Regions from separate parts of the Streptomyces sp. NPDC051217 genome, predicted to be linked through region 1. Evidence: riboswitches for the same ligand, from Rfam matches in the RefSeq annotation. Region 1 holds a riboswitch; the other holds the start of a gene.
The links. Region 1 has a riboswitch for cobalamin ahead of ACIBBB_RS16565 (ribonucleoside-diphosphate reductase subunit alpha). Riboswitches for the same ligand answer to the same signal wherever they lie in the genome.
Positions count from the first base shown of each region.

Region 2: linked by a shared signal. The riboswitch ahead of metE (5-methyltetrahydropteroyltriglutamate--homocysteine S-methyltransferase) and the one ahead of ACIBBB_RS16565 (ribonucleoside-diphosphate reductase subunit alpha) in region 1 are both predicted to bind cobalamin.

Region 1 covers NZ_JBITEV010000006.1:211,885-226,101, forward strand. The annotation lists gene ACIBBB_RS16520 (glycoside hydrolase family 3 protein) at 1-1,503, opposite strand, end outside; gene ACIBBB_RS16525 (carbohydrate ABC transporter permease) at 1,510-2,409, opposite strand; gene ACIBBB_RS16530 (carbohydrate ABC transporter permease) at 2,406-3,425, opposite strand; gene ACIBBB_RS16535 (sugar ABC transporter substrate-binding protein) at 3,628-4,929, opposite strand; gene ACIBBB_RS16540 (GntR family transcriptional regulator) at 5,210-5,974, shown strand; gene ACIBBB_RS16545 (carbon starvation CstA family protein) at 6,200-8,392, shown strand; gene ACIBBB_RS16550 (YbdD/YjiX family protein) at 8,389-8,595, shown strand; gene ACIBBB_RS16555 (Uma2 family endonuclease) at 8,659-9,243, opposite strand; gene ACIBBB_RS16560 (GNAT family N-acetyltransferase) at 9,322-9,843, shown strand; cobalamin riboswitch at 9,895-10,027, shown strand; gene ACIBBB_RS16565 (ribonucleoside-diphosphate reductase subunit alpha) at 10,173-12,563, shown strand; gene ACIBBB_RS16570 (ribonucleotide-diphosphate reductase subunit beta) at 12,563-13,582, shown strand; gene ACIBBB_RS16575 (GNAT family N-acetyltransferase) at 13,641-14,217, shown strand, end outside.
Region 2 covers NZ_JBITEV010000018.1:85,062-99,278, reverse strand. The annotation lists partial or broken gene ACIBBB_RS31175 (polysaccharide lyase family 8 super-sandwich domain-containing protein) at 1-1,810, opposite strand, end outside; gene ACIBBB_RS31170 (PadR family transcriptional regulator) at 1,992-2,516, shown strand; partial or broken gene ACIBBB_RS31165 (ABC transporter ATP-binding protein) at 2,513-3,238, shown strand; gene ACIBBB_RS31160 (FtsX-like permease family protein) at 3,334-5,778, shown strand; gene ACIBBB_RS31155 (GNAT family N-acetyltransferase) at 5,894-6,535, shown strand; gene metE (5-methyltetrahydropteroyltriglutamate--homocysteine S-methyltransferase) at 6,587-8,908, opposite strand; cobalamin riboswitch at 9,144-9,303, opposite strand; gene ACIBBB_RS31145 (glycoside hydrolase family 3 protein) at 9,560-11,125, shown strand; gene ACIBBB_RS31140 (bifunctional 3'-5' exonuclease/DNA polymerase) at 11,352-13,043, opposite strand; gene ACIBBB_RS31135 (NADP-dependent oxidoreductase) at 13,248-14,162, shown strand.

The DNA.
Region 1 (14,217 bases):
CGCCGCCGCCCGGCCGCAGACGCGCGCGGCGCCGTACGTGGCGATGTGCGGGCTCCCGGTGGGCTCGGCGTAGTTGACACCCATCTCCACGACGGCGGTGTCGGGGCGGACCGCGAGGATGCCGTCCAGGACGGCCGCCATCCAGGAGTGCCGGTGCACATCGCGTACGACGGCGACGATCCTGCGCTCCCCGGCCGCGGCCAGCACCTCGGCCGCGCCGATCTCACTGCCGTACGTAGCTGCCTCGGTGCCCGGCAGCAGCGCCGCCAGTTCGGCCGCGACGCCCCAGGGGGTCTCGTCCCCGACGGCGATGTTCGCGACAGGCGCGAAGGAGGCGACGTACGGCGCCTCCTTGAGAGGTTCGACCGTGCCCGTCACGCGCACGGCGCGCCGCGCCGCGACCAGACCGATGCCGGCGCCCTCGGCGGAGCCGCCGTTGCCGGGCGCGGTCCCCTCCTGTGCCGCCGCGCCCGGCCCCGAAGCCCCCCTCACCCGGAGCGTCCAGTCGGCGAGGGCGCGTACCCGCGCCGCCGCGTCGGCCAGTCGCTCCTCGGGCAGTTCGCCTTCCCGTACCGCGGTGACCAACGCGTCGCGCAGTCGCAGGACGGTCTCCTCGTCGGCCAGACCGCCGCCGACACAGATCGCGTCGACGCCCGCGGCGACGGCGAGGACGGAGCCGCGCTCGATGCCGTACGTCGACGCGATGGCCTGCATCTCGATGCCGTCGGTGACGATCAGACCGCCGAAGCCCAGCTCCTCACGGAGCAGCCCGGTGAGGATCCGCGGGCTGAGAGTCGCGGGGCGGTTCGGGTCGAGCGCGGAGAGCAGGATATGCGCGCTCATCACCGATTTGGAACCCGCGGTGATCGCCGACCGGAAAGGTGCCAGCTCACGGGCGTGCAGTGTGTCGGAGTCCACGTCGATGCGCGGCAGCGCGTGGTGCGAGTCGACGGCCGTGTCGCCGTGCCCGGGGAAGTGCTTGGTGCAGGCCGCGACCCCGGCGGACTGGAGTCCTTCCACATAGGCGGCCGTGTGACGGGAGACGAGCGCCGGATCGGCGCCGAAGGACCGGACGCCGATGACGGGGTTGTCGACGTCGGAATTGACGTCGGCGGACGGCGCCCAGTTGAGGTTGACGCCGCACGCGGCGAGCCGGCTGCCCAGCTCGTGCGCGACGGCGCGGGTGAGGTCGACGTCGTCGACCGAACCGAGCGCGTAGTTGCCGGGGAAGGACGACCCGTCCCGTACTTCGAGACGCGTGACGTCGCCGCCCTCCTCGTCGATGGCGACGAGGATGTCGTCCCGCTCGACCCGCAATTGGGCCGTGAGCGCGGCCAGTTGGGCCGGTGAGCTGATGTTGCGGCCGAAGAGACCGACGGACGCGAGACCTTCGCCGATGCGCCGCAGCAGCCAGTCCGGGGCCGTGGTGCCGTGGAAGCCGGGCTGGAGGACCGCGAGGGCGTCGCGGGTCAGCGTGTCCGAGCTGTGCGTGAGAGTGGTCATACGGCGCTATCCCTTTACTGCGCCGGATGTCAGACCGGTCGCCATCTTCTTCTGAATGATCATGAAGAACACCACCACGGGCAGCGCGATCAGGGTCGAGGACGCCATCAGCGCCCCGTAGTCGGTGCCGCGCTCGGTGGTGAACGTCATGAGCCACACATTGAGCGTGTACTTGGAATTGTCGTTGATCAGGATGTACGCGAAGAGGTACTCGTTCCACGCGTTGACCAGCGCGAAGATCGACGCAGCCGCGAGCCCCGGGGCCAGCAGCGGGAAGATCACCCGCCGGAAGGCGCCCATCCGCGTACAGCCGTCGACCATGGCCGACTCCTCCAGTTCCACCGGGATGTTCACGACGAAGCCGCGGATCATGATGATCGCGAACGGCAGGGTCGACACCAGGTAGACGATGATCAGGCCCCAGTACTCGTCCAGGCCCCCGATCGCGTTGAGCTGGGCGTAGATCGGAATCAGCATCGCCGTCGGCGGCAGCATCTGGACGAGGATCAGCACCATCAGCAGCGCGCGGCGGCCGAAGAATCTGAACCGGCCGATGGCCAGGGCCGCCAGGGTCGCGATGATCATGCCGCCGACGACCGCGGTGACCGAGACGATCAGGCTGGACTGGACGGCGGTGGAGAAGTTCGGCTGGTCGACCGCGCGGGCGAAGTTGTCGAAGGTGATCGACGAGGGCCACAGCGTCTGGTCGTAGGACCGGATCTCGTGGTTGGGCCGCAGCGAGCTGATGACCAGCCAGTACACCGGGAACGCCATGACGACGGCGAAGAGGAGTCCCAGCACGTCGTAGACGCCGCGGGACTTCTTGCGGTCCGGACGCAGCTTCTGCTCGGCGACCGGGGGCCTGGCCGGAACGGGCGCGGGAGCGGTGGAGGTTGAGGTGCTCATTCGACCTCTCCTGTCTTCATCAGCTGACGCAGGTAGAACACGGCCACGCCGGAGAGCAGAAGGACGGTGATCAGGGCGATCGCGGTGCCCTGGCTGAAGGAGGTGGACTCGAAGGCCTTGGAGAAGGAGTAGAGGCCGAGGGTCTCGTACTCAGGTTCGGGCTTGTTGCCGCGCAACAGCCAGATCTGGCCGAATACGTTGAAGTCCCAGATGACCGAGAGCGTGGTGACCATGACGAAGACCGGGCGGATGACGGGCCAGGTCACGAAGCGGAACACACCGCGGACGTCGGCGCCGTCGAGGGCCGCCGCCTCCTCCAGCTCACGGGGGACCTGGGTGAGGGCCGCGTACAGCGTGATCACGACGAACGGGACGGCGCCCCAGACCACCAGCAGCGTGATGATCGCGAAGCCCTGCCAGGGGTCGAGGAACCAGTTGTGGCCGAGGAAGTCGTCGCCGGCGACCTTGGCTATCAGGGTGTTCAGCAGGCCGTAGTCGGAGTCCGACAGCCAGCGGAAGATCGAGGCGGCGACCATCAGGGGCATCGACCAGGCGGCGATCAGTGCCGCGGTCAGGGTCAGGCGCACCCAGGTGGAGAGCCGCGTCATCATCATCGCGACCAGCAGGCCGATCGCCATGGTGAGGCCGACACAGACGACCATGAACAGAACGGTACGGCCGGTGACGGACCAGAATTCCTCGTCACCGAGGATGTTCGTGAACTGCTCGAAGCCGACCCAGGGCGGCGATTCCCCGGTCCACAGCTCGCGCCGGCCCATGTCCTGGAAGGACATGATCACGGTCTTGGTGAGCGGGAAGGCGTAGACGGCGGCGATGGCGACGATCGCCGGGAGGATCAGCAGGAACGGAAGGAGTTCACCCTTCTTGCGGCGTCTCTTCCCGGTGGCCCGGACCGTCTCCTTCTCCGGGCCCGGCCGGCCGTCTGTCCCTTTCGGGTCACGCGGTACCGGGGGCGCCGGCGGTCCGGCGGCCTCCTGCGTGTCGGCAGCAGTCACGTGACTGACCTTCCGTTTCATTCTCTGCACCGATCCCGCGCCCGAAAGGGCGGGGAGCGGGGGCCCGGTCGTGACCGGGCCCCCGCCCGCCCGCCCGTGAGCCGACGGGCCTCCGGGGGCGGGGGCACCGGAGGCCCTGGCGCTCAAGATCCCGGGCCGGGACTCCTGGTTGGAGTCCCTGGCCGAGGCTGAGGACCTGGGGTCAGGACTCTTCGTTGATCAGTTCGTTGATCTTCGAGTCCGCTTCCTTCGTGGCGTCGGCCACGGAGTCACCCTTGAGGATCGACAGGAGCATGTTCTCCAGGACCTCCTCCTTCTCGATGGAGGTCCAGCCGGGCGCGATCGGGGTGAACCACGCGTCGGGCACAGCGTTGGCGATCGGCGCCGTCTCCGGCTTCGCCTTCAGCGGCTCCAGCTGCTTCTCGTTGTTCGGCAGGATGTTCTTGCCGGCGAGGACTTCCATGGACTTCTCGCTGGTGAATATCGAGACCCAGTCCTCGGCCAGATCCTGCACCTTGGACTTGCTGGTGATGGCGAGGTCGGAGCCGCCGATGAAGGAGGGCAGCGCCTTGCCGTTCGGGCCGGGCATTCCGGCGGTGAGGATTTTGCCCTCAAGCTTCGGGTTGCCGTTGTTCTTGCCGTCGACGACGGAGCCCGACTCCCAGCCGTTGCCGTAGATGAGGGCCGCCTTCTCGTTGGCCATCACATTGGCGTGGTCCTGCTCGTCCTTCGTCTGATCGGCCTTGTTGTACTTCTTGACCAGGTCGATGAAGTGCTGGATGCCCTTCTGCGACTCGGGCGAGGAGAGCGTGCCCTTCCACTCCTTCGCGCCCTCGTCGTACTCGGCGATCTTGCCGTCGTACGCGGCGACGTAAGACATGGCCGCGTACCAGTAACGGCCCGGCAGATAGAGGCTGGAGGAGCGCTTGTCCTTCTTGCCGTTCTCCGCGGCGATCTTGTCCATGGCCGCGAGCATCTCGTCCTCGGTCTCCGGCAGCGTGTCGAGGCCGGCGCCCTTCTTGAGCATGTCCGTGTTGTAGATGGCCACGCGCGCACCGGCGTAGTACGGCACGCAGTACTGCTTGCCCTCGAAGGTGCAGGTGTCCTTGAGGCCCTGGATCCAGGTGTCCGAGTTGTCGTACTTCTTGGGATCGATCTCGGCGACGGCGCCGTTGAGGATGTACTGCATCGTCTCGGTGTTGCCGAGCTCGACCACGTCCGGGAACTTGTCACCACCGAGCGCGGTGTCGAGCTTCTTGGCCTTGTCCGCCCACTGCTGGTATTGGACGTCGACCTTGACGTTCGGGTACTTCTCCTTGAACTGCGCGTTGACGTCCTTGACCAGTTCCGGCCAGGTGCTCTGCGCGTCCACCATCAGCCAGACGGTGACTGTGTCCTTGCGGTCCTTCGGGTCCTTCGCCGAGTCACTGTCGTCGGATCCACACGCCGCGACCGAGAACATCATGCCCGCGACGCCGATCGCCGCGATGAGCTTGCGCTTCACGCCACCCTCCTCAGGGATTCCTGCAACCCCCTCCCCACCGCGAAGACTTACGACGAGTACCACCGGGGCTGGGACCTGGTCTTTAATGGTTTAGACCAGTACGGGGAGCTTGGCCTAGACCTTTAGGGGTGTCAAGGGTGTATAAGAGGGCTGTCGTGTCCGTTATCGGACCGACACCTGGATCGGGGAGACGACCCGCGACCGGACCGTGCCACCATGTGAGCCGCGACAGACGGAGGAGCCGGTGACGGCAGCAGCGCAGGACTCGGGAAGGCAGACCATGGCCACGGACGGGGGCGGCACCGAGACCGAGAACGGGGCAGCCACTCGTACCGCACGCGTACCCAAGTACTACCGGCTGAAGCGGCACTTGCTCGATATGACGGAAACGCTGCCCCCGGGCACGCCCGTACCGCCGGAGCGCACGCTGGCAGCCGAGTTCGACACCTCGCGCACCACGGTGCGCCAGGCGCTCCAGGAACTGGTCGTCGAGGGCCGGCTCGAACGGATCCAGGGCAAGGGCACGTTCGTGGCCAAGCCCAAGGTCTCGCAGGCGCTCCAGCTCACCTCGTACACCGAGGACATGCGCGCACAGGGCCTGGAGCCGACCTCCCAACTGCTCGACATCGGCTATGTCACCGCCGACGACACGCTCGCCGGGCTGCTCGACATCACCGCGGGCGGACGCGTGCTGCGCATCGAGCGGCTGCGGCTGGCGAGCGGCGAGCCGATGGCCATCGAGACCACACACCTTTCGGCCAAACGTTTCCCCGCGCTGCGCCGTTCGCTCGTCAAGTACACGTCGCTCTACACGGCGTTGGCGGAGGTGTACGGAGTCCATCTGGCGGAGGCCGAGGAGACGATCGAGACATCGCTGGCGACCCCGCGCGAGGCGGGGCTGCTCGGTACGGATGTGGGCCTGCCGATGCTGATGCTCTCGCGGCACTCGATCGACACCGCCGGGGAACCGGTGGAGTGGGTGCGCTCGGTGTACCGGGGCGACCGGTACAAGTTCGTGGCGCGGCTGCGCCGGCCCACCGACTGAGGTCGGGCGGCACCGGGCGAGACCGGCCGAGACCGGGCCAGACCCAGTCAGACCGAACGAGACCGGCAAAAGAGCACGTCAGGCGGTACGTTCCGGAACCGGCGCACGCGTGGGGCACGTACAACGTTGCCTTACCGAAATGCGGACGGGGGGTGACGCATGCCGAGACGGTCCCTTAGATTTCCTGCGAGTTTCAGCAGGTGACCAGTGAGGGGACGACTCGCCATGCCAGAGCCGGCACCAGCAAGTTCCGCGCAGAACTCGTCCGGGCGTCTCACGCCGAAGGCGATCGCGACATGGGCGCTCGTCGCTCTGGTGGGCGCGGTCGGCTGGGGTGTCCTCGCGCTGTCGCGCGGAGAGGAAGTCTCCGCCGCCTGGATGCTGGCGGCGGCACTCGGTTCGTACGCGATCGCCTACCGCTTCTACTCCAGATTCATCGCGCGGCGGGTACTGAAGGTCGACAAGACGCGGGCCACGCCCGCCGAACGGCTCGACAACGGCGTGGACTTCCACCCCACCGACCGGCGGGTGCTCTTCGGCCACCACTTCGCGGCCGTCGCGGGCGCGGGACCGCTCGTCGGGCCGGTGCTGGCCGCGCAGATGGGCTATCTGCCGGGCACCATCTGGATCGTCGCGGGCGTCATCTTCGCGGGCGCGGTCCAGGACATGGTCACGCTCTTCTTCTCCACGCGCCGCGACGGCCGTTCGCTCGGCCAGATCGCCCGTGACGAGATAGGCCCGTTCGGCGGCGCCGCCGCGCTGATCGCGGTCTTCCTCATCATGATCATCCTGCTGGCGGTGCTGGCACTGGTCATCGTCAACGCGCTGGCCGACTCGCCGTGGGGCGTCTTCTCCATCGCGATGACCATCCCGATCGCGCTCCTCATGGGCGTGTATCTACGGGTACTGCGGCCGGGCAGGGTCAGCGAGGTCTCCCTCATCGGTGTGGCGCTGCTGCTGCTCGCGATCGTGGCCGGCGGCTGGGTCGCGGAGTCCTCACTGGCGGACACGTTCACGCTGGAGGCCGGCACGCTGGTCATCTGGATGATCGTGTACGGCTTCCTGGCCTCCGTACTGCCGGTCTGGATGCTGCTGGCGCCGCGCGACTATCTGTCGACCTTCATGAAGGTCGGCACGATCGCGCTGCTGGCGATCGGTGTCGTCGTCGCGCTGCCGACGATGAAGATGGACGCGGTCACCGAGTTCGCGAGCCGTGGGGACGGTCCGGTCTTCGCCGGTTCGATGTTCCCGTTCGTCTTCATCACGATCGCGTGCGGCGCGCTGTCCGGTTTCCACTCACTGATCTCCTCGGGCACCACGCCGAAGATGGTGCAGAAGGAGACCCAGATCCGGATGATCGGGTACGGCGCGATGCTCACCGAGTCGTTCGTCGCCATCATGGCGATGATCACGGCGTGCATCATCGACCCGGGTCTGTACTTCGCGGTCAATTCCCCCGCCGGTGTCATCGGCGGCACGGTCGAATCCGCCTCGCAGGCGGTCGCCAACCTCGGCTTCACGATCTCGCCCGACCAACTCGCCCAGGCGGCCAAGGACGTCGAGGAGTCGAGCCTGCTGTCCCGCACGGGCGGCGCGCCGACCTTCGCGCTCGGGATGTCGGACATCTTCTCGTCCGTCGTCGGCGGCGCGGGGCTGAAGGCGTTCTGGTACCACTTCGCGATCATGTTCGAGGCGCTGTTCATCCTCACGACGGTGGACGCGGGTACGCGCGTCGGACGCTTCATGCTCCAGGACATGCTCGGCAATGTGTACAAGCCGATGCGCCAGGTCAGCTGGAAGCCCGGCGTCTGGTTCGCCAGCGCCGTGGTCGTGGGCGCGTGGGGCTACTTCCTCTGGGTCGGCGTGCACGACCCGCTGGGCGGCATCAACCAGCTCTTCCCGCTGTTCGGCATCGCGAACCAGCTCCTGGCGGCGGTGGCGCTCGCCGTGTGTACGACGCTGCTGGTGAAGTCCGGGCGGCTCAAATGGGCCTGGGTGACGGCCGTTCCGCTCGCCTGGGACGCGGCGGTCACGCTGACCGCGAGCTGGCAGAAGATCTTCTCCGACGACCCGAAGGTCGGCTTCTTCACCCAGCGGGACGTCTACCGGACGGGCATCGACAACGGCGAGGTGATCCCGCCGGCGAAGACCATGGACGACATGCACACGGTCGTCACCAACTCGACGGTGGACGGCGTCCTCTCGGCGCTCTTCGCGATCCTGATCATCGTGGTCATCGCCGACGCGGCACGGGTCTGCTACAAGGCGATCCGCCACCCGGAGAGCGTGAAGCTGTCGGAGACGCCGTACGTGAAGTCGGAGATCGTCGCACCGGCGGGCCTGATCCCCACGAAGGAGGAGAAGGCGGAGCTGGCCGCCGCCCAGGCGAAGGCGTCCGCCGGGGCGGACCCGTCATGACGTCGGCGTCGAAGGTGCGCGAGGCGGTGGGCCGGATCCGTTGGTACGTACGGGAGTTGACGGGCGAGTCGGCGTACGACCACTACGTGGCCCACACGCGCGCCTGCGACCCCACGACGGAGCCCATGACACGCCGCGCCTTCGAACGCGGCCGGACGGACGCCCGCGAGGCGGACCCGAGAGAAGGATTCCGCTGCTGCTGAGCGAGCGAAGGGCCGCCGTTCCCCTGCGGGGAGCGGCGGCCCTTCACCGTGCGGGAGCGGGTGTCAGCGCACCCAGTCCTTGAGCTGCTCGGTCTCCAGGGTGATGTCCACCGGGCCGGGCAGAGCGACCGTCTTGCCGAAGGGCACCGTGCGGGCACTCTCGTAGCGCACGCCGTCCGCCTCGCTGTAGACGGTTACCTCGCAGGAGTCCCGGTCGATCAGCAGATAGACGGGGATGCCGGTCTCGGCGTAGGCGCGGGGCTTCTCCACCCGGCCGCGCGCGTCGGTGTCGGAGTCGTACGACGTGACCTCGACGGCCATCAGAACCGGTTCGGGGGCAGCCCACTCGCCTTGACCGACAAAGGCGCCGCTGGGCGCCAGAGAACCGTCCGGCCGGGCACGGCCACTGCGATAGGCCTGCACCTTCAGCCCTTGATCCGGGTAGAGGAACAGCTCTGGCCGCGACTGCATGCAGATGCGAAGCAGCCACTCGATGATGCGCCCGTGATCCCCGTCCGGCACTACCTTGCTCCTGAGCTTCCCGTCGATCAGTTCCATACGCACGCGCTCGTCCGTGCGGGCCACTATCAGGGTGAGCTCGTCGAAGACGCTCGTCTCCAGATGGTTCCGGTCAGTGGTCACGGTCATGGACCCTCCTCGCTCTGTACTCAACGATGCGGCGCCCTCTGACAAAGCGCTGTCGTACCGATATCGCACACTGCTGTCATGGATCAGAAGACGAGGTCGGAGAGCGACTTCACCATCAGAGCGGCCGAGCCCGCCGAGTACGACGCCCTCGGGGAGATAACCGCCCGCGCCTATCTGGACGACGGGCTGCTGGACTTCGGGACCGGCGACCCCTATCTGAAGACCCTGCGCGATGTCGCCGGGCGGGCCGAGGGGAGCGAGGTGCTCGTGGCCGTCGACGGTGCGGGGACCCTGCTCGGTGGGGTGGCCTACGTCGGTGCCGGGTCGGCCTGGGCCGATCTCGCCGGGGACGGTGAGGCCGAGTTCCGCATGCTGGCCGTCGCGCCCGGCGGCCGAGGGCGCGGGGTCGGTGGGGCGCTCGTGCGGGCGTGTGTGGACCGCGCGCGGGCCACCGGATGCGTACGGGTGCGGCTCTCCACCCAGAAGGCGATGCTGTCCGCCCACCGGATCTACGAGCGGCTGGGCTTCGTACGGACGCCGGAGCGGGACTGGGCGCCGTATCCGGAACTTGTACTACTCACGTACAGCCTGGAGATCTGAGACGAGCCATCCCCGACACAACATGTGGGGGGTGCTGCTCCCAACCAACCCCACATGTATGCTCAAGTCTGCTGTCGCCGCAGGAGAATCCGGTGGGAATCCGGAACTGTCCCGCAACGGTGTGCTGTGGTGCGCTTTGTCGTGCCCGCGAGTCCGAGCACTTGCCGACGGCGCTCCCGGATCGACCGGTCCGGGTGCCGAGACGTCCGGGCTCCGAGGCAGGGCCGGTGGACGCCGCACCGCTCGCCGCCCGGTTCCGGGACGGCGTACGCGGGCGTGCGCCGCCATGCCCTCCCCCTGGCCCGGAACCGAGCGAGGGAGAGCACCACGTGACCATCGCGCCAGCCGATCCGGCTTCAGCCATCGCCGAGCGGGAACGGGAGACCGCCGGGCCGGCCGACGGCCCCGGGACGGGCCTTCTGCGGGCCCTCACGGACCTCACCGCCGATCTGGCCGACACGGACCCCGGCAAGGTCGCCGCCGCCGCGCTCCGTGGCCGCAACGCCGCCTCGGACGACGCCGAGTTGCGCGCGCTCGCCACCGAGGCCGCGGCCGGGCTGATCTCCGAGGACCCCGCGTACTCCCGTCTCGCCGCCCGCCTCCTCACCCGCGCCATCGCGGACGAGGCCGCGGGCCAGGGCGCCGTCTCGTTCTCCTCCTCGGTCGCGGTGGGCCACGCGGAGGGCCTGATCGCCGACCGTACGGCCGCCTTCGTCACCCGCCACGCCGCCCGTCTCGACGCGATGATCGACCCGGACGCGGACGACCGCTTCGGCTACTTCGGCCTGCGCACGCTCTTCAGCCGCTATCTGCTCCGGCACCCGATCACCCGGCATGTCATCGAGACGCCGCAGTACTTCATGCTGCGCGTCGCGTCCGGGCTGGCCAAGGACGACTCCCCGGCCGCCGTGGACGAAGTCGCCGCGCTGTACGGCCTGATGAGCCGGCTCGACTACCTGCCCTCCTCCCCCACGCTCTTCAACTCCGGCACCCGCCACCCTCAGATGTCGTCCTGCTATCTGCTGGACTCCCCGCTGGACGAGCTGGACTCGATCTACGACCGTTACCACCAGGTGGCCCGTCTCTCGAAGCACGCGGGCGGCATCGGCCTCTCGTACTCCCGCATCCGCGCCCGCGGTTCACTGATCCGCGGCACGAACGGGCACTCCAACGGCATCGTGCCGTTCCTGCGGACGCTGGACTCCTCGGTCGCCGCCGTCAACCAGGGCGGCCGGCGCAAGGGCGCGGCCTGCGTCTATCTGGAGACGTGGCACGCGGACATCGAGGAGTTCCTGGAGCTGCGCGACAACACCGGCGAGGACGCCCGCCGTACGCACAATCTGAACCTCGCGCACTGGATCCCCGACGAGTTCATGCGCCGGGTCGACGCGGACGGCGTCTGGTCGCTCTTCTCGCCCTCCGACGTGCCCGAACTGGTCGACCTGTGGGGCGACGGCTTCGACGCGGCGTACCGCGCGGCCGAGGCGGCGGGCAAGGCCCGCAGGACCATCCCGGCGCGCGAGCTGTACGGCCGCATGATGCGCACCCTCGCCCAGACCGGCAACGGCTGGATGACCTTCAAGGACGCCTCGAACCGTACGGCGAACCAGACCGCCGAGCCGGGCGCCGTCGTGCACTCGTCGAACCTGTGCACCGAGATCCTGGAGGTCACGGACGACGGCGAGACGGCCGTCTGCAACCTCGGCTCGGTCAACGTCGGCGCGTTCGTGACGGAGTCGGGCGAGCTGGACTGGGAGCGGTTGGACGAGAGCGTCCGGACCGCCGTGACCTTCCTCGACCGGGTCGTGGACATCAACTTCTACCCGACCGAGCAGGCGGGCCGCTCCAACGCCAAGTGGCGCCCCGTGGGCCTGGGTGTGATGGGCCTCCAGGACGTCTTCTTCAAGAAGCGGCTGCCGTTCGACTCCGCCGAGGCCACCGCGCTCTCCACCCGTATCTCCGAGCGGATCATGCTCGCCGCGTACGAGGCGTCCTGCGACCTCGCCGAGCGGGAGGGCCCGCTGCCGGCCTGGGACCGGACCCGCGCGGCGCGCGGCGTGCTGCACCCGGACCACTACGACGTGTCGCTCAACTGGCCCGAGCGGTGGGACGCCTTGCGGGCGCGCGTCGCGAAGAGCGGGATGCGCAACTCGCTGCTGCTCGCCATCGCGCCCACCGCGACGATCGCCTCCATCGCGGGCGTCTACGAGTGCATCGAGCCGCAGGTCTCCAATCTCTTCAAGCGCGAGACCCTGTCGGGCGAGTTCCTCCAGGTCAACGCCTATCTGGTGGCTGAGCTGAAGCGCCTCGGCGTGTGGGACGCGCAGTCCCGCGAGGCGCTGCGCGAGTCCAACGGCTCGGTGGCGGGCTTCAGTTGGATCCCGGCCGATGTGCGCGAGCTGTACCGCACGGCCTGGGAGATCCCGCAGCGCGGCCTGATCGACATGGCGGCGGCGCGCACACCGTTCCTCGACCAGAGCCAGTCGCTGAACCTGTTCCTCCAGACGCCGACCATCGGGAAGCTCAGCTCGATGTACGCGTACGCCTGGAAGAAGGGCCTCAAGACGACGTACTACCTGCGCTCGCGCCCGGCGACGCGCATCGCCCGCGCGGCGAAGTCTCAGCCGGCGGCGGCCACAGCACCCGTGCGGATGGCGCCGGACTCCGACGCGATCGCCTGTTCCCTGGAAAACCCCGAGTCCTGCGAGGCCTGCCAGTAATGACGTCCACCTCCGCCGAGAAGAATCTGCTCGACCCGGGCTTCGAACTGACGCTGCGCCCCATGCGCTATCCGGACTTCTACGAGCGCTACCGCGACGCGATCAAGAACACCTGGACGGTGGAGGAGGTCGACCTCCACTCCGACGTCTCCGACCTGGCCAAGCTCTCCCCCGGCGAACAGCACATGATCGGCCGGCTGGTCGCGTTCTTCGCGACGGGCGACTCGATCGTCTCGAACAATCTGGTGCTGACGCTCTACAAGCACATCAACTCCCCCGAGGCGCGGCTCTATCTCTCCCGCCAGCTCTTCGAGGAGGCCGTGCACGTCCAGTTCTATCTGACGCTGCTCGACACCTACCTCCCCGATCCGGCTGACCGGGCCGCGGCGTTCGACGCGGTCGAGGAGATCCCGTCGATCCGCGAGAAAGCGCGGTTCTGCTTCAAATGGATGGACTCGGTGGAGAAGATCGACCGCCTGGAGTCCTCGTCGGACCGGCGCCGCTTCCTGCTGAACCTGATCTGCTTCGCGGCCTGCATCGAGGGCCTGTTCTTCTACGGAGCGTTCGCGTACGTCTACTGGTTCCGCTCGCGCGGCCTGCTGCACGGGCTCGCCACCGGCACCAACTGGGTGTTCCGCGACGAGACGATGCACATGAACTTCGCCTTCGAGGTGGTGGACACCGTCCGTAAGGAGGAGCCGGACCTCTTCGACGACGCGCTCCAGCAGCAGGTCACCGACATGCTGAAGGAGGCGGTCGAGGCGGAGCTCCAGTTCGGCCGCGACCTGTGCGGCGACGGTCTGCCGGGCATGAACACGGAGTCGATGCGCGAATACCTCCAGTGCGTCGCGGACCAGCGCCTCCAGCGCCTGGGCTTCGCACCGGTGTACGGCTCCGAGAACCCGTTCTCGTTCATGGAACTGCAAGGCGTCCAGGAACTGACGAACTTCTTCGAACGCCGCCCGTCGGCGTACCAGGTGGCGGTGGAGGGCACGGTCGGCTTCGACGACGACTTCTAGAAAGCGGAACTGCCGGGGCCCCATGGCGGGTGCCACGGGGCCCCGGCACTATGACCCCATGTTTCACACCCCCCTCCCCCAGGGGGAGGGCCTTCAACTACGCGAATGGACGGAGGCGGACGTCCCCGCCCTGTCCGCACTTTTCGACGAGCCCGAGATGGACCGCTGGACGCCGCTGCGAGCGCCGTTCGACGAGACCGCGGCCCGCGCGTATGTGGCCCGCGCCCACGAACGCCGGGCATCGGGCCAGGCGCTCCAGCTCGCCATCACGACGGACGGGCAGACCCCGATGGGCGAGGTGCTGCTGTTCGTCGCGGCGGAGGACGGCTCGGAGGTCGAACTCGGCTATGGAATCGGCGCCCCGTACCGCCGCCAGGGCCTGGCCTCCCGAGCCGTACGCCTGATGCTCACCCACGCGTTCCACGACGCGCCGGTACGGCGCGCGGTGCTCCGGATACAACCGGGCAACACGGCGAGCACGGCGGTGGCGCGCGGCACGGGCTTCCACCTCACGGACGAGCCACTGGTACTGAGGGAGAGCGGCACGCGCAGCGTGAAGCTGCGGACGTGGGAGCTGCGGCGCGAGGCGGTGGCTGACGCCTGGCGCACGTTCATCACCTTCGCCACCACCGAGG
Region 2 (14,217 bases), on a different contig from region 1:
CCTCGTCGAACATGAACCACGACTTGGTGGCGGCGGCGTTCCGGTAGGCGACGAAGTCGTCGGGCAGCTCGCCGGCCTGCTTCGCGGCGTACGCGACGTCGTCGCCGAGCACGAGCCCGACCGCGCCGTACGTACCGAGACGGGCGCCGCCGGACAGGGTGTTGGTGCCGCGCGGGAAGTAGACGTAGGTGTTCTGCGACTCGGAGGACGAGGTGAAGCCGCGCTCCGGGTTGTCGTACCAGGCCGTGCCGTACAGCTCGGGGATCGTCCTGCGGGTCTCCACCGGCGCGGTGACACCGGCCAGTCGGTACGGCGACACCGTCGTGTAGTAGTCGACGCCGAAGGCGAGCGTCTGGTCCTGGCCGGCGAGGTACAGACAGTGCGCGCCGTCGCCCTGGAACCACGGCATCAGATTCTCGCCGCTCATGTACTCGTACTTGCTGATCCGGCCGGAGCTGCGGGCCAGGGCGAACGCGTAACCGGGCCGCCGGTGCACGGTCTTGTCCATCGCGTTGAACGCGGTGTGGCTCTCGGCGTCCCCGAGGTCCCGCGCCGGCACGGACGTGTCGGCGAGGATGTCGGCGTAGCGCGCGACGCTGACCGGTGAGACGAAGACGGCCGGGTCGAGCGCGGCCTTCGACGTCTGCCGTACGAACTTCACGTACCCCTTGAGCGCGTCGGCGTCGGTGCCGGTCGCGTGTCCCGAGAGGTCGACCACGGCCTCCACGACGACCGCGACGTCCGTGTACCCCGTCGCCGTCCGCGACACCCCGCGGCCCTTGACGACCTCCATCATCCAGCCCTCGAAGACGAGCGGCGCGAACCCGTCGGCCACCCAGCCCTGCACGACCGCCACCAGGTCGGCGGTGTCGATGTAGTCGGTGCCTTCGAGGATCTTGACGGTCTGCACGGCGCGGGTGAGCAGGACCTTGCCGTACGAGCCGGTGTACGCGACCGAGTCGTGCTGGATGAAGGAGCCGTCGGCGTAGAAGCCGTCGGTGACGCCGTGCTGCGGCTGGTACGGGTCGACCGTGGCGTACACGGTCAGCTGGTCGGCGACGGCCTTGGTGACGCGCGCGTCGTCGCCGGTGACGGCGCCCTGGAGGATTCGGTTGGTGGTGATGTCGGCGAGGTTGGCGCCGGTGTGGAAGCGGGAGTCGAGGTCGACGTCGCCGTCCTTGCCGTTGCGCAGATAGGCGTCCATCGAGGCGAGGTAGGTGGCGGCCAGATCGGGCCGGTACGCGGCGAGTTCGTCCTTCAGCAGGACGAGGGTCTTGCTGACGCTCGCGGAGATGCCGATCTCCCAGTTGAACCAGTTGCCGTAGTAGCCCTTCGACTGGTCGCCGTAGTACGTGTCGTGAAGCCGCGTCAGGCCGTCGACGACGCGCCGCTGGACGCTCACGTCGTCGCGGAGGTCCGAGGCGGCGGGGCCGGGGGCGCGGGTGGCGAGGGCGATCTCGTACAGGTACTGGTACGAGGTGTTGAGGTTCGCGTCGCTCGTGCCGAGGGGGAGGCCCTTGAAGAGTTCCCCGGGACCCGCGCCGTCCATCGCGGTGAGGCGGGTGCGGGCCGTCGAGGTGATGGCGGCGAGTTTGGCGGCGACCTCGGGGCGGGCGTTGGAGTCGGCGGTACCGGCGAAGATCGCGAGGGCGTTGGCGAGGATCGCGGCGTGGCCGGCGGGCGGGCCGGCCCCATCGGCGCCGCTTGAGCCCGGCGGCCGGACGTCGGCCTGAGCACGCAGTGGCGCGGCCATGGCGAGCAGGGCGGACGCGGGCAACATCGTCAGCAGGGTGCGGCGCGAGAGCTGCAAGGCGGTGCTCCAAACTCGGCAAACTCGGCCCGAAAGCGCTTGCCGCATCCAAACAACCGTGGTTGCGCCTGTCAACGAATCGGTGCCCGTGACGGGGAGGCCCCGCGTGGACGGTGGGGGCGGAAGTTCGTTACAACATCGCTATACACGTCATGTATACGCCGTGTGTAGAGTGTCCGCCATGTCAATCGGTCACACCCTCCTCGGGCTCCTCGAATCCGGCCCTCAGCACGGCTACAACCTCAAACGCGCCTTCGACGACTCCTTCGGCCACGACCGCCCGCTGCACTACGGGCAGGTCTACTCGACCATGTCCCGGCTGCTGAAGAACGGGCTTGTCGAGGTCGACGGCATAGAGGCCGGCGGAGGACCCGAGCGCAAGCGGTACGCGATCACCGAAGCCGGCATCACCGATGTCGAGCGCTGGCTCGCGCAGCCGGAGAAGCCGGAGCCGTATCTCCAGTCGACCCTCTATACGAAGGTCGTCATCTCGCTGCTCACCGGGCGCGGCGCCGCCGATCTGCTCGACACGCAGCGCGCCGAGCATCTGCGGCTGATGCGCGTCCTGACCGAGCGCAAGCGGCACGGCGATCTCTCCGACCAGCTGATCTGCGACCACGCGCTGTTCCATCTTGAGGCCGACCTGCGCTGGCTGGAACTGACCGCCGCCCGCCTGGACAAGCTCGCGGAGGAAGTACGCCGATGAGTGCCACGCCCCCCACCACCGCCCCCACGGCGCCCTCCACCACTCCCGCGGCCCCCGAAGGCTCGCTGCTCGTCGCGTACGACCTGCGCAAGTCGTACGGCGCCACCCCCGCCCTCGACGGCGCCTCGTTCTCGATCCACGCCGGCGAGATCGTCGCCGTCATGGGCCCCTCGGGATCCGGCAAGTCGACGCTGCTGCACTGCCTCGCCGGCATCGTGGCCGCCGACTCCGGGACCATCAGCTACCAGGGCCGCGATCTCACCGAACTGTCCGACAGGGCGCGCAGCGCGCTGCGCCGCACGGACTTCGGCTTCGTCTTCCAGTTCGGCCAGCTCGTGCCGGAGCTGACCTGTCTGGAGAACGTGGCGCTGCCGCTGCGCCTCAGCGGCACCCGCCGTAAGGAGGCCGAGCGGATCGCGCTGGAGTGGATGGAGCGCCTGGAGGTCACCGATGTACGGGCCCAGCGTCCCGGTGAGGTCTCCGGCGGTCAGGGGCAGCGCATCGCCGTCGCCCGCTCGCTCGTCACCTCACCCCGCCTGCTCTTCGCCGACGAGCCGACCGGCGCGCTCGACTCGCTCAACGGTGAGCGCGTGATGGAGCTGCTGACCGACGCGGCGCGGTCGGCGGGGACGGCCGTCGTCCTGGTGACGCACGAGGTGCGGGTGGCCGCGTACTCCGACCGCGAGGTCGTCGTACGGGACGGCAGGACGCGGGACATGGACGCCTACATCAGCGGCGCCGGTCCCAGCGGCGCCGGTCCCGGTCCCAGCGGCCGAAGCGGCGGCGGCCAAGCGGGCGGCGGCGTGGGGCACGCGGCATGACGCTCCTCGACCGGCAGGCGCCACCGCTCCCCCCGCTCCCGTCCCCCGCGACCGCCGTCGCCCCCACCGGTCTCCGCGCCTGGGCGCGGGACCTCGCCCTCGGCATGCGCTTCGCGGTCTCCGGCGGGCGCGAGGGCTGGGCCCGTACGGCGCTGACCGCGCTGGGCGTCGGCCTCGGCGTCGCGCTGCTCTTCGCCGCCGCCGCCGTACCGGGGATCCTCGACGCCCGCGAGGCCAGGAGTCAGGCGCTCGACATCCCGTCCGCCACCTCGCAGGCCGTCGGCGGGGGCAGCACCGACACCTTCATCTGGGCCGACGCGGGCACCGAATACCGCGGCGACCCGGTGAGCGGCCGGCTGCTGCGCCCGGAGGGCGCCGACGCCCCGCCGCCGCCGGGTGTCGCGAAGATCCCGGGCCCCGGCGAGATGGTCGTCTCACCCGCGCTGCGCGATCTGCTCGCGTCGTCCGAAGGCACGCTGCTGGCGCAGCGGCTGGACGACCGGATCGTCGGCACGATCGGGGAATCGGGTCTCGTCGACCCCGGCGATCTGCGCTACTACGCGGGCAGTTCGACGCTGAGCGTCGACGCCGCCGGTGTCCGGTCGTCCGGCTACGGCCACGAGGCGTCCGCCGCACCGTTCAATCCGCTGCTCGTGGTGCTCGTCATCCTGATGTGCGTCGTGCTGCTGGTGCCGGTGGGCATCTTCATCGCCACCGCCGTCCGCTTCGGCGGCGAGCGCAGGGACCGCAGACTGGCGGCGCTGCGGCTGGTGGGCGCCGACGTCAGGACGGTACGGCGGATCGCGGCGGGGGAGGCCCTGTTCGGGACGGTGGCCGGGCTGGCCGCCGGTGCCGCGCTCTTCCTGATCTCCCGTCAACTGGTGGGCCACATAAGGCTCTGGGGGTTCAGCGCCTTCCCGTCCGACGTGGTCCCGGAGCCCCGGCTGGCCCTGCTCATCGTGCTCGCCGTGCCGTTGGCGGCGGTCCTGGTCACCCAGGTCGCGCTGAGTTCGGTGGCCATCGAACCGCTCGGCGTCGTACGCGACACCGGTCTGCGCCGCCGCAGGCTCTGGTGGCGGCTGCTGCTGCCCGTCATCGGTATCGCCATCCTCGCGACGACCGGGCGTGTCGACGCGGCGACGACATCGGTCGGCCCGTTTCCCATCGCCGTCGGTGCCGCGTGTGTACTGATCGGACTCGCCGGGCTGCTGCCCTGGCTCGTCGAAGCGGTCGTCTCGCGGCTGCGCGGCGGACCGGTGCCCTGGCAACTGGCCACCCGAAGGCTTCAGTTGAGCAGCGGTACGGCGGCGCGGGCGGTGAGCGGCATCACTGTCGCGGTGGCCGGTGCCATCGCTCTCCAGATGATGTTCGGCGTCATGCAGAAGGATTTCCTCCAGCTCACGGGGCAGGACACGGACCGGGCGGACTTCTACGTCTCCGGCGAGTACGGCGACTCCGCGCTCGCGGAGCGGATGATCCAGGACTTCCGCGACACCAAGGGGGTCTCCAAGGTCATCGGCACCGTCGAGACCTATGTGGTCGCCACCGGCGCCCCCACGGACCAGGGCTGGCAGCCGACGACGAGCCTCACGGTGGGATCCTGCGCGACGCTGAAGGACATCGCCGAGCTGCCCTCCTGCCAGGACGGGGACACGTTCGTGGCGCACCTCGACTCCAGGGCGGCCAAGCGGGTCGGGGTGGCCGGGGTGGAGGAGCAGAACGCCCGTACGGACGAGGCCGCCACTCCCGGCAAGGAGATCGACCTGACCGGGGACTACGGGGAGGGCAGGGGCAAGCCCGTGCTGTGGACGCTGCCCAGGTCGGCCCGGACGGTGACCGCCTTCCCCGATCCGATGGGCGACGTGCACGACGGCATCCTCGTCACGCCGGGCGCTCTCGGCCCGCGCGGACTGCCCGGGGCCACGGCCACGGCCTCCGTCAAGGTCGACCGGGAGGTGCCGGACGCGGCCGAGTACGTACGCGGAACGGCGGCGGACATCGACCCCACGCTGCGGGTCCGCGCGCTTCAGAACCTTGAGCGGGACAAGCAGTACGCGAGCGTGCAGAGCGGCCTCCAGGTGGGCGGCACTCTCACGATGATGCTGATCGCCGCGAGCATGCTGGTCTCGCAGATCGAGCAACTGCGCGAGCGCAGGCGGCTGTTGTCCGTCCTGGTGGCCTTCGGTACGCGGCGCGCGACGCTGGCGTGGTCGGTGCTGTGGCAGACGGCGGTGCCGGTGGTGCTGGGCACGGGCCTCGCGATCGCCGGCGGGCTCGTCCTCGGCGAATTCATGCTGGGCATCATCGGGAAGTCGATCGGTGACTGGTGGGTCTTCGTCCCGTACGCGGTGGTCGGCGCGTCGGTGATCCTGCTGGTGACGCTGGCGAGCCTGCCACCGCTGTGGCGGATGATGCGGCCGGAGGGGCTGCGGACGGAGTAGGGCGGCGGGGTGGGGCGGGCCGGGTCGGACGGCGGCGTCGGCCGCATCACCCCGGCAGGTGATCCGGCGGGTAATTCGGTCGACGCGCCGCCGGCCGGTTCGGCAGGCTCCCGTCATGGAACCTCATGTCTGGCCCCTGTACGGCCTGCGGATCACCACGCCCCGCCTCGAACTCCGGCTCCCGGATCTGGACGAGCTGTCCGACCTGGCGGCGGTCGCCGCCGCCGGGGTGCACGACGAGGACACGATGCCCTTCTCCGTGGCGTGGACCGACGCGAGCCCCGAGGAACGGGGCCGGGCGACCTTCCAGCATGTGCTCGGCACCGTGGCGGCCTGGACCCCGGGGGCCTGGACGCTGAGCCTGGCCGTCCGCCGCGAGGGGGAGGTGGTCGGCCGCCAGGACCTGGGCGCGGACGACTTCGCGGTGACCCGCGAGGCACTCACCGGCTCGTGGCTGGGCCTGACGCACCAGGGGCGCGGCATCGGAACGGAGATGCGGGCGGCCGCGCTGCACCTGGCGTTCGAGGGGCTGGGCGCGCGGTATGTGACGTCGGCCGCGATGACCGACAACGCGCGGTCGCTGCGGGTCTCGGAGAAGCTCGGCTACCGCCCGGACGGGCTGACGGTGGTGTCGGTAGGGGGCGAGGCGCGCCCCCAGCAGCGGCTGCGCCTGGACCGCGCGGGGTGGGAGGCGCACCGTACCGTCCCGGTCGAACTGCACGGCCTGGAGCCGTCGTTGGCGCTCTTCGGTCTGTAACTGATGGGTGTGGCCGGGGACGTAGGCCCCCGGCCACAGCGGGATGGTGGATCAGTCCGCCGTCGGCAGGCCCGCCCGGATCTCGCGGGCCGCCGCGACCAGGTTCTCCAGCGACGTACGGACCTCCGGCCAGCCGCGCGTCTTGAGACCGCAGTCCGGGTTCACCCAGAGCCGTTCGGCCGGGATGGCCTCAAGTCCCTTGCGCAGCAGCGTCGTTGCCTCGGCCGTGCTCGGGACGCGCGGCGAGTGGATGTCGTACACGCCGGGTCCCGCCTCGCGTGGGTAGCCCTCGGCGGCGAGTTCGCCGGCCACCCGCATATGGGAGCGGGCCGCCTCCAGGCTGATGACGTCGGCGTCGAGATCGTCGATGGCCCGGACGATGTCGCCGAACTCCGCGTAGCACATATGGGTGTGGATCTGGGTGTCCGGTCGTACGCCGCCGGTGGCGAGGCGGAACGATTCGGTCGCCCACGCCAGATACGCGGCTCGTCCGTCGTTACGCAGCGGCAGCGTCTCGCGCAGGGCCGGTTCGTCGACCTGGATCACCGAAGTGCCCGCCGCCTCAAGGTCGTTGACCTCGTCGCGCAGCGCGAGGGCGACCTGCCGCGCGGTGTCGCCGAGCGGCTGGTCGTCCCGGACGAAGGACCAGGCGAGCATGGTGACGGGCCCGGTGAGCATGCCCTTGACCGGACGGGCGGTGTGCGACTGCGCGTACGACGTCCAGCGCACGGTCATCGGAGCAGGCCGCGAGATGTCACCGGCGAGGACCGGCGGGCGTACGTAACGGGTGCCGTACGACTGCACCCAGCCCTGCCGCGTGGCGGCGTAACCGGTCAGCTGCTCGGCGAAGTACTGGACCATGTCGTTGCGTTCCGGCTCGCCGTGCACCAGGACGTCGAGCCCCGCCTTCTCCTGGAAGGCGAGGACATCGCGGATCTCTTCCTTGATCCGCTCCTCGTATCCGGCGGTGTCGATCCGCCCGGCGCGCAGGTCGGCCCGCGCGGTGCGCAGGTCGGCGGTCTGCGGGAACGAGCCGATGGTGGTCGTCGGCAGCGGCGGCAGACCCAGGTGCGCCCGCTGGGCGGCGGTCCGTACCTCGTAGGGCTGCGAACGGCGGGCGTCCGCGCCGGTGACGGCCGCGGCGCGGGCGCGCACGGCCGGGTCGCGGGTGAGCGCCGAGCCCCCGCGGGAGGCCAGAGCGGCGCGGTTGGCGGCGAGTTCGGCGGTGATCGCGCCGGTGCCCTCGGTCAGGGCGCGGGTCAGGGTCGCGACCTCCGTGCTCTTCTGGCGGGCGAACGCCAGCCAGCCGGCGATCTCCGGGGCGATGTCGTGCTCGGCGGTCGCGTCGAGCGGGACGTGCAGCAGGGAGCAGGACGGCGCGACGTCGACGCGGTCGGCGAGGCCGAGGAGCGTGCCGAGCGTGGCGAGGGACTTCTCGAAGTCGTTGATCCAGATGTTGCGTCCGTCGACCACGCCCGCGACCAGCCGCTTGCCCGGCAGTCCGCCGGCGGACGCGAGGCTTTCGAGGTTGGCGGCGGCCGGACCGGTGAAGTCCAGCGCGAGCCCTTCGACGGGCGACTTGGCGAGCACCGGCAGGGCTTCGCCGAGCCGGTCGAAGTAGGAGGCGACGAGCAGCTTCGGCCGGTCGGTCGGACCGCCCAGGTCGTGGTAGGCGCGGGCGACGGCGGCCAGTTCGGCCGGGGTGCGGTCCGCCACGAGCGCGGGCTCGTCCAGCTGCACCCAGTCGGCCCCGGCCGCGCGCAGGTCGGCCAGGACCTCCGCGTACACGGGAAGGAGCCGGTCGAGCAGCGTCAGCGGCTCGAAGCCGTCGGGCACGCCGGGGGCGGGCTTGGCCAGCAGGAGGTAGGTGACGGGGCCGAGGAGCACGGGCCGGGCGGTGAGGCCGAGCGCGAGGGCTTCGGTCAGCTCGGCGACCTGCTTGGTGGAGTCGGCGCGGAAGCCGGTGCCGGGGCCGAGTTCGGGGACCAGGTAGTGGTAGTTCGTGTCGAACCACTTGGTCATCTCCAGCGGCGCCACGTCCTGCGTACCGCGCGCCATGGCGAAGTACCCGTCCAGCGCGTCGGTGTCGACCGCGGCGCGGTGCCGCCCGGGGATCGCGCCGACTATCACGCTGGTGTCCAGGACATGGTCGTAGTACGAGAAGTCGCCGGTCGGGATCTCGTGGACACCGTCGGCGGTGAGCTGCTCCCAGTTGGCCCGGCGCAGCCCGGCCGCCGTGTCGCGCAGGGTGCCGGCGCCGACGGCGCCCCGCCAGTAGCCCTCGACGGCCTTCTTCAGTTCGCGGTGCGCGCCCTGGCGCGGGTAGCCGTACACGGTGGCGCGTGCTGCCGCGGCTGCGGACTTGTCTGTCACGGAACTCTCCTTCGCGAGTTGTCCTGCGATCCCGGGACGGATCGAGGACACGAAGGGGTACGGAATCGGACGGGCTCCTCGGTACGCGTGTCTACGCGTCCGCGTGTGTTCGTGTGTGCACGTCTGTGAATGTGCGTGCACGCGCCAGCACGGCTGCCCGACCGATATGTACGCCGACCCGCCCACGAGGTCACCGGGATGTCCGTACGCGATCGGTCGCGTACGGGCAGCGGGCAGGTCTTCGGACTCACGGGCACACCCGCCGGGTGCGGACACCCGGTGGACACCTACTGACCGTCGCTTCCCAGGCCCGGCTCGGGCCCAGTGCTGATGACGGCGGTCGTTCCCACTCACCGCTGCGGGGCAGTCCCGGATTCCCACCGGGTTCCCTCTTACGACGCTCCCGCCCTGCGGACGGGAACGAACCAGCTGCACCGCCCAGCCTAGCCGTTGTCCATCCGCTCCCTCGAAGCCTTACCAAATATTCATGAACGGGCTAATCCACCTGCTTCCGGGTCGAGTTCGTACAACGCGGCAGGCCGATACCTCCTTGACACGCCTATTGGTCTAAGCCAACATCCGATTGGCCTGTACCAAGTTCAAAGGGCGGTTCGCTGAGCCGGCCGAGCGACGCGCCTTCGGAGGATCCGCATGGAGTCGAGCAGCCGACCCAGCAGCCGTCACCAGCAACTGACGCGTCTCGCGGAGACCGTGCTCCAGCCCGGGTTCGTGGGCACGACCGTCCCCGACTGGGTCCGCCGCAGAATCGCGGGCGGTCTCACCTCCGTCGTCCTGTTCGGCCGGAACATCGTCGACCCCGAACAGGTCGCGCGCCTCACCGCCGAGCTACGCGCGGAGAACCGCGACCTCATCATCGCCATCGACGAGGAGGCCGGCGACGTCACCCGGCTCGAAGCCTGGACCGGCGCCTCCCGGCCGGGCAATCTCGCGCTCGGCGCCGTGGACGACGTGGATCTGACCGAGTCCGTCGCCCGCGACATCGGGCGCGAACTCCACGCCGCCGGTATCTCCCTCAACTACGCGCCCAGCGCCGACGTCAACTCCAACCCCCTCAACCCGGTCATCGGCGCCCGCTCCTTCGGCGCCCGTACGGACGTCGTCTCCCGGCACACCGCCGCCTGGGTCCGCGGACTACAGTCGGCCGGTGTCGCCGCCTGCGCCAAGCACTTCCCCGGCCACGGCGACACCTCCGTCGACTCCCACCACGGGCTTCCGCGGGTGACGGCGAGCGCCGAGGAGATCGCCGCCACCGCGCTGCCGCCGTTCGTCGCCGCGATGGAGGCGGGCGTGCGCGTGGTGATGACCGCGCACCTGCTCGCGCCCGCGTACGACGCCGAGCTGCCCGCCACCCTGAGCCCCCGCATCCTCGTCGACCTGCTCCGCGGCGAGCTGGGTTTCGACGGACTGGTGGTGACGGACGGCATCGAGATGCGCGCGGTCACCGCCCGCTACGGCATCGACGGGGCCACCGTACGGGCGGTCACGGGCGGGGCGGACGCCGTGTGCGTCGGCGGCGAGCACGCCGGTGAGGCGACCTTCGACCAGCTCACCGACGCCCTGGTCCAAGCCGTGCTCGACGGCACGCTCCCGGAGGCGCGGATCAACGAAGCGGCGGCGCGGGTCGCCGAGTTCGCCGCCTGGTCGGGCAGCCGTACGCGGGCCGTGGCCACCGACGACGCCGCGTCCGACATCGGCCTCGTCGCCGCCCGGCGCGCGCTGCGGGTGTCGACCGAGCAGGGCCGGGACTCAGTGCTGCCGCTCGTCGGCGCGCCGCACGTGGTGGAGCTGTCGCCGACGATGAATCTGGCCGTCGACGGGCAGACCCCCTGGGGCGTGGCGGCTCCGCTGAGCGATCTGCTGCCCGGCACCACATCCGTACGGCTGACGGAGGCCGATCTGATGGGGGCCGGTGACCTGACGGAGCCGGGCGACATGGCGGCGGCCGCTGATCTGCTGGACCGCAAGGTGCTCGATCCGGCGGCCGAGCGTTCGCTGGTCGTCGTGGTGCGCGACGCGGCGCGGCACGGCTGGATGTCGGCGGCGATGGCGCGGCTCCTGGGGAGCCGGCCCGACGCGGTGGTCGTGGAGATGGGCGTACCGAACGGCGCGGCGCCCGGCGCCGTGCACCTGGTCACCCATGGCGCGACCCGGGTCTCGGGAGTGGCGGCGGCGGAGTTCCTGGCGGGCCGCCGCTGATTCCGATGCCCACCGCCGAGCGTAAATCCCCAGGGTGTGTTCCGAAAGTCCCGTCCGGCTCACGACGCCGGGCACGGCATCTCGCTGCGTTGTCCTCAGTCGCCCGAGTGCGCCCGGTCCATCCACCACGCCGATCCTCCGCCTTGCGATCGTGGGCACCGCCCGCGGCGAGCACCGCCCGCAGGGCCCCGCCCTGCGGGCGGACGACGCCACTCGCCGGCACGCCCTACTTGGCGTCCGAATAGCGCTCCACCGTCGCCGTCGTGAAAGGAAATCGCACCGGCGTCTCCCCGAAGGCGATCCGGCCCGCCAGCTCACCGGCCTCGCGGATCGCCACCGCCACGTCCGCCGCCTCCTCCCACGGGCAGTGCACGATCACCTCGTCGTGCTGGAAGAAGACCAGCTCCGCCCGCATACCGGCGGTCGCGCTCCGCAGCGCCGCCAGCATCAGCAGCGCCCAGTCGGCCGCGCTGCCCTGCACCACGAAGTTCCGCGTGAAGCGCCCCCGCGCGCGGGCGTTCGTCGACGCGTACCCCGGCGTGAACTCGCCGTCACCGGACGGCACTTCGTCGGACTCCTGCGGGATCCCCGCCTCGCCGCCGTCCTCCGAACCGGCCGCCGGCGGACTCGTCCGGCCCAGCCACGTCCGTACGAGTCTGCCCTCCTCGCCCGCCCGCGCCGCGTCGTCGACATACTCGACGGCCCGGGGGAACCGTCTTCGCAGAGCCGCCAGATTCTTCAGGCCGTCGCCCGACGTCTGGCCGTAGACCGCGCCCAGCAGGGCGAGCTTCGCCTGCGCGCGATCGCCGGAGAACGCGCGGTCCGACAGCACCTTGTACAGATCGTCGTCGTGCCCGGCGACCTCCATCAGCCCCCGGTCGCGGGAGATCGCCGCCAGCACCCGTGGCTCCATCTGGTCGGCGTCCGCCACCACCAGCCGCCACCCCTGGTCGGCGACGACCGCTCCACGTATGACCCGCGGGATCTGCAACGCGCCGCCGCCGTTGGTCGTCCAGCGGCCGGAGACCGTACCGCCCGGGAGATACTCCGGCCGGAAACGGCCGTCCCGCACCCAGTCCTGGAGCCAGCTCCAGCCGTGCGCCGTCCAGATGCGGTACAGCTTCTTGTACTCGATCAGCGGAGCCACCGCCGGATGGTCGATCTCCTCCAGCTCCCACCGCCGCGTCGACCTCACCTTGAACCCGGCCCGCGTGAACGCCTTCACCACGTCGGCCGGCAGATCGGGCCGTACGCGCCGCCCGAACGCCTCCGAGACCTGATCGGCCAGCTCGGCCAGCCGCCGGGGTTCACCTCCGCCCGCGTACCGCTCACCCAGCAGCTCGTCCAGCAGGGCGCGGTGCACATCCGCCCGCCACGGCAGCCCCGCGCCGTGCATCTCGGCGGCCACCAGCATCCCGGCCGACTCCGAGGCCGTCAGCAGCCGCATCCGGTCCGGATGCTCCGCCGCCCCGTGCCTCCGCTGCTGCTCCGCGTAGACCTCCAGAAGCGCCTCGAACGGCACGTCCGCCCCCGCCTGCGGCTCGAAGAGCGAGGACTGCGAACCCGGTTCGGCGGCTCGCTGCGGCGGATCCGGCGGTACGGGCCCGTGCCGCAGCCGCGCCCAGGCCGCCGCCGCCGACCGGGGTTCACCGAGCCGCCCCTCGTGGCCGAGCAGCAGCAGCTCCGCCGCCTCGATGTCGTAACACCGCTCCACCCGGACCCCGGCGGCCAGCAGCCGGGGCACCAGCTCCGCGCTGCACCGCCACACCCACCGCGTCACCTCCGGCAGCCGTGCCCGGACCGCCTCGACGAGATCGGGCGCGCGCAGCACGGGACCGGCGGGGCGCGCGTCCGCGCCCAGCGGCGCGAGCCACGCGCCGCCGCCCTCCGCCGGGGCCAGTGCCCACCGTCCGATCATGCGTCCGAGTCTCCCAGCCGGGTCTGACAACGGGCCGGTGCGGAACTGACCCGGGCGGAACATTCGAGAGGCGGACAGGGCTCCAGGCAGAGACCATCGAAATGACTCATACGGCATGAAACTTTACGAATCGCATCGGTATTGCCCAGGAGGCGGCGAGGAGCGCCCCGCGACGCCGATGGGTTCGTACTTACGGAGGCTGACATGCAGGCGATCGTTTTCAACGAGTTCGGCGGTCCTGAGGTGCTTCAGCTCACGGACATCGGGCAACCGCAACCAGGACCCGGCCAGATCCGCGCGTCCGTACGGGCGGCGGCGGTCAACCCGGCCGATGTGAAGATCCGTAAGGGCTGGATGGCGGACGTCGTCCCGACGACGTTTCCCGAGGTCCCCGGCCGCGAGTTCTCGGGAGTCGTGGACGCGGTCGGCGACGGCGTCATCGGACTCTCCGTGGGAGACGAGGTCCTCGGCTGGTCCGTGGGCGGTGCGTACGCGCAGTACACGCTGGCCGGCGTCGTCGTACCCAAGCCGGCCGGACTGAGCTGGGACGTGGCGGCCGCCATCCCCGTCGCCGGCGAGACCGCCCGGCGGGTGCTCGACGACCTCGCCGTCAAGGAGGGCGAGACTCTTCTCGTACACGGCGCGGCCGGATCGGTCGGATCCATGGCGGTCCAGCTCGCCCTGGCGCGCGGCGCGACGGTCATCGGCACCGCCTCACCCACGAACCACGACTACCTCCGGCTGCTCGGCGCCACCCCGGTGACGTACGGCGACGGCCTTGTCGAGCGCGTGCGCACCGCCGCGCCCCAGGGTGTGGACGCCGTCTTCGACACGGCCGGCAAGGGCGTGCTGCCGGACTCGATCACCCTGCGCGGCGGCACGACCGACCGCATCATCACGATCGCCGACCCGACGGCCGCCGAGCACGGGGTGGCCTTCTCCGCGGGCGGCTCGACCCCGGAGGAGAGCCGTGCCGGCCTCGCCGAGCAGGCCCGGATGGCGACGGACGGCACGCTGCGCGTCCTGGTGGCGCAGACGTACCCACTGGCCGACGCGGCCCAGGCGCAGTCGGCGAGCGATTCGGGCCACACGCGCGGCAAGCTGATCATCAAGCCGTGAGCTGAGGGGCCCCTCAGGGGGAGCGGGGACTCCGGTCCCGCTGTCGTTGATCTGT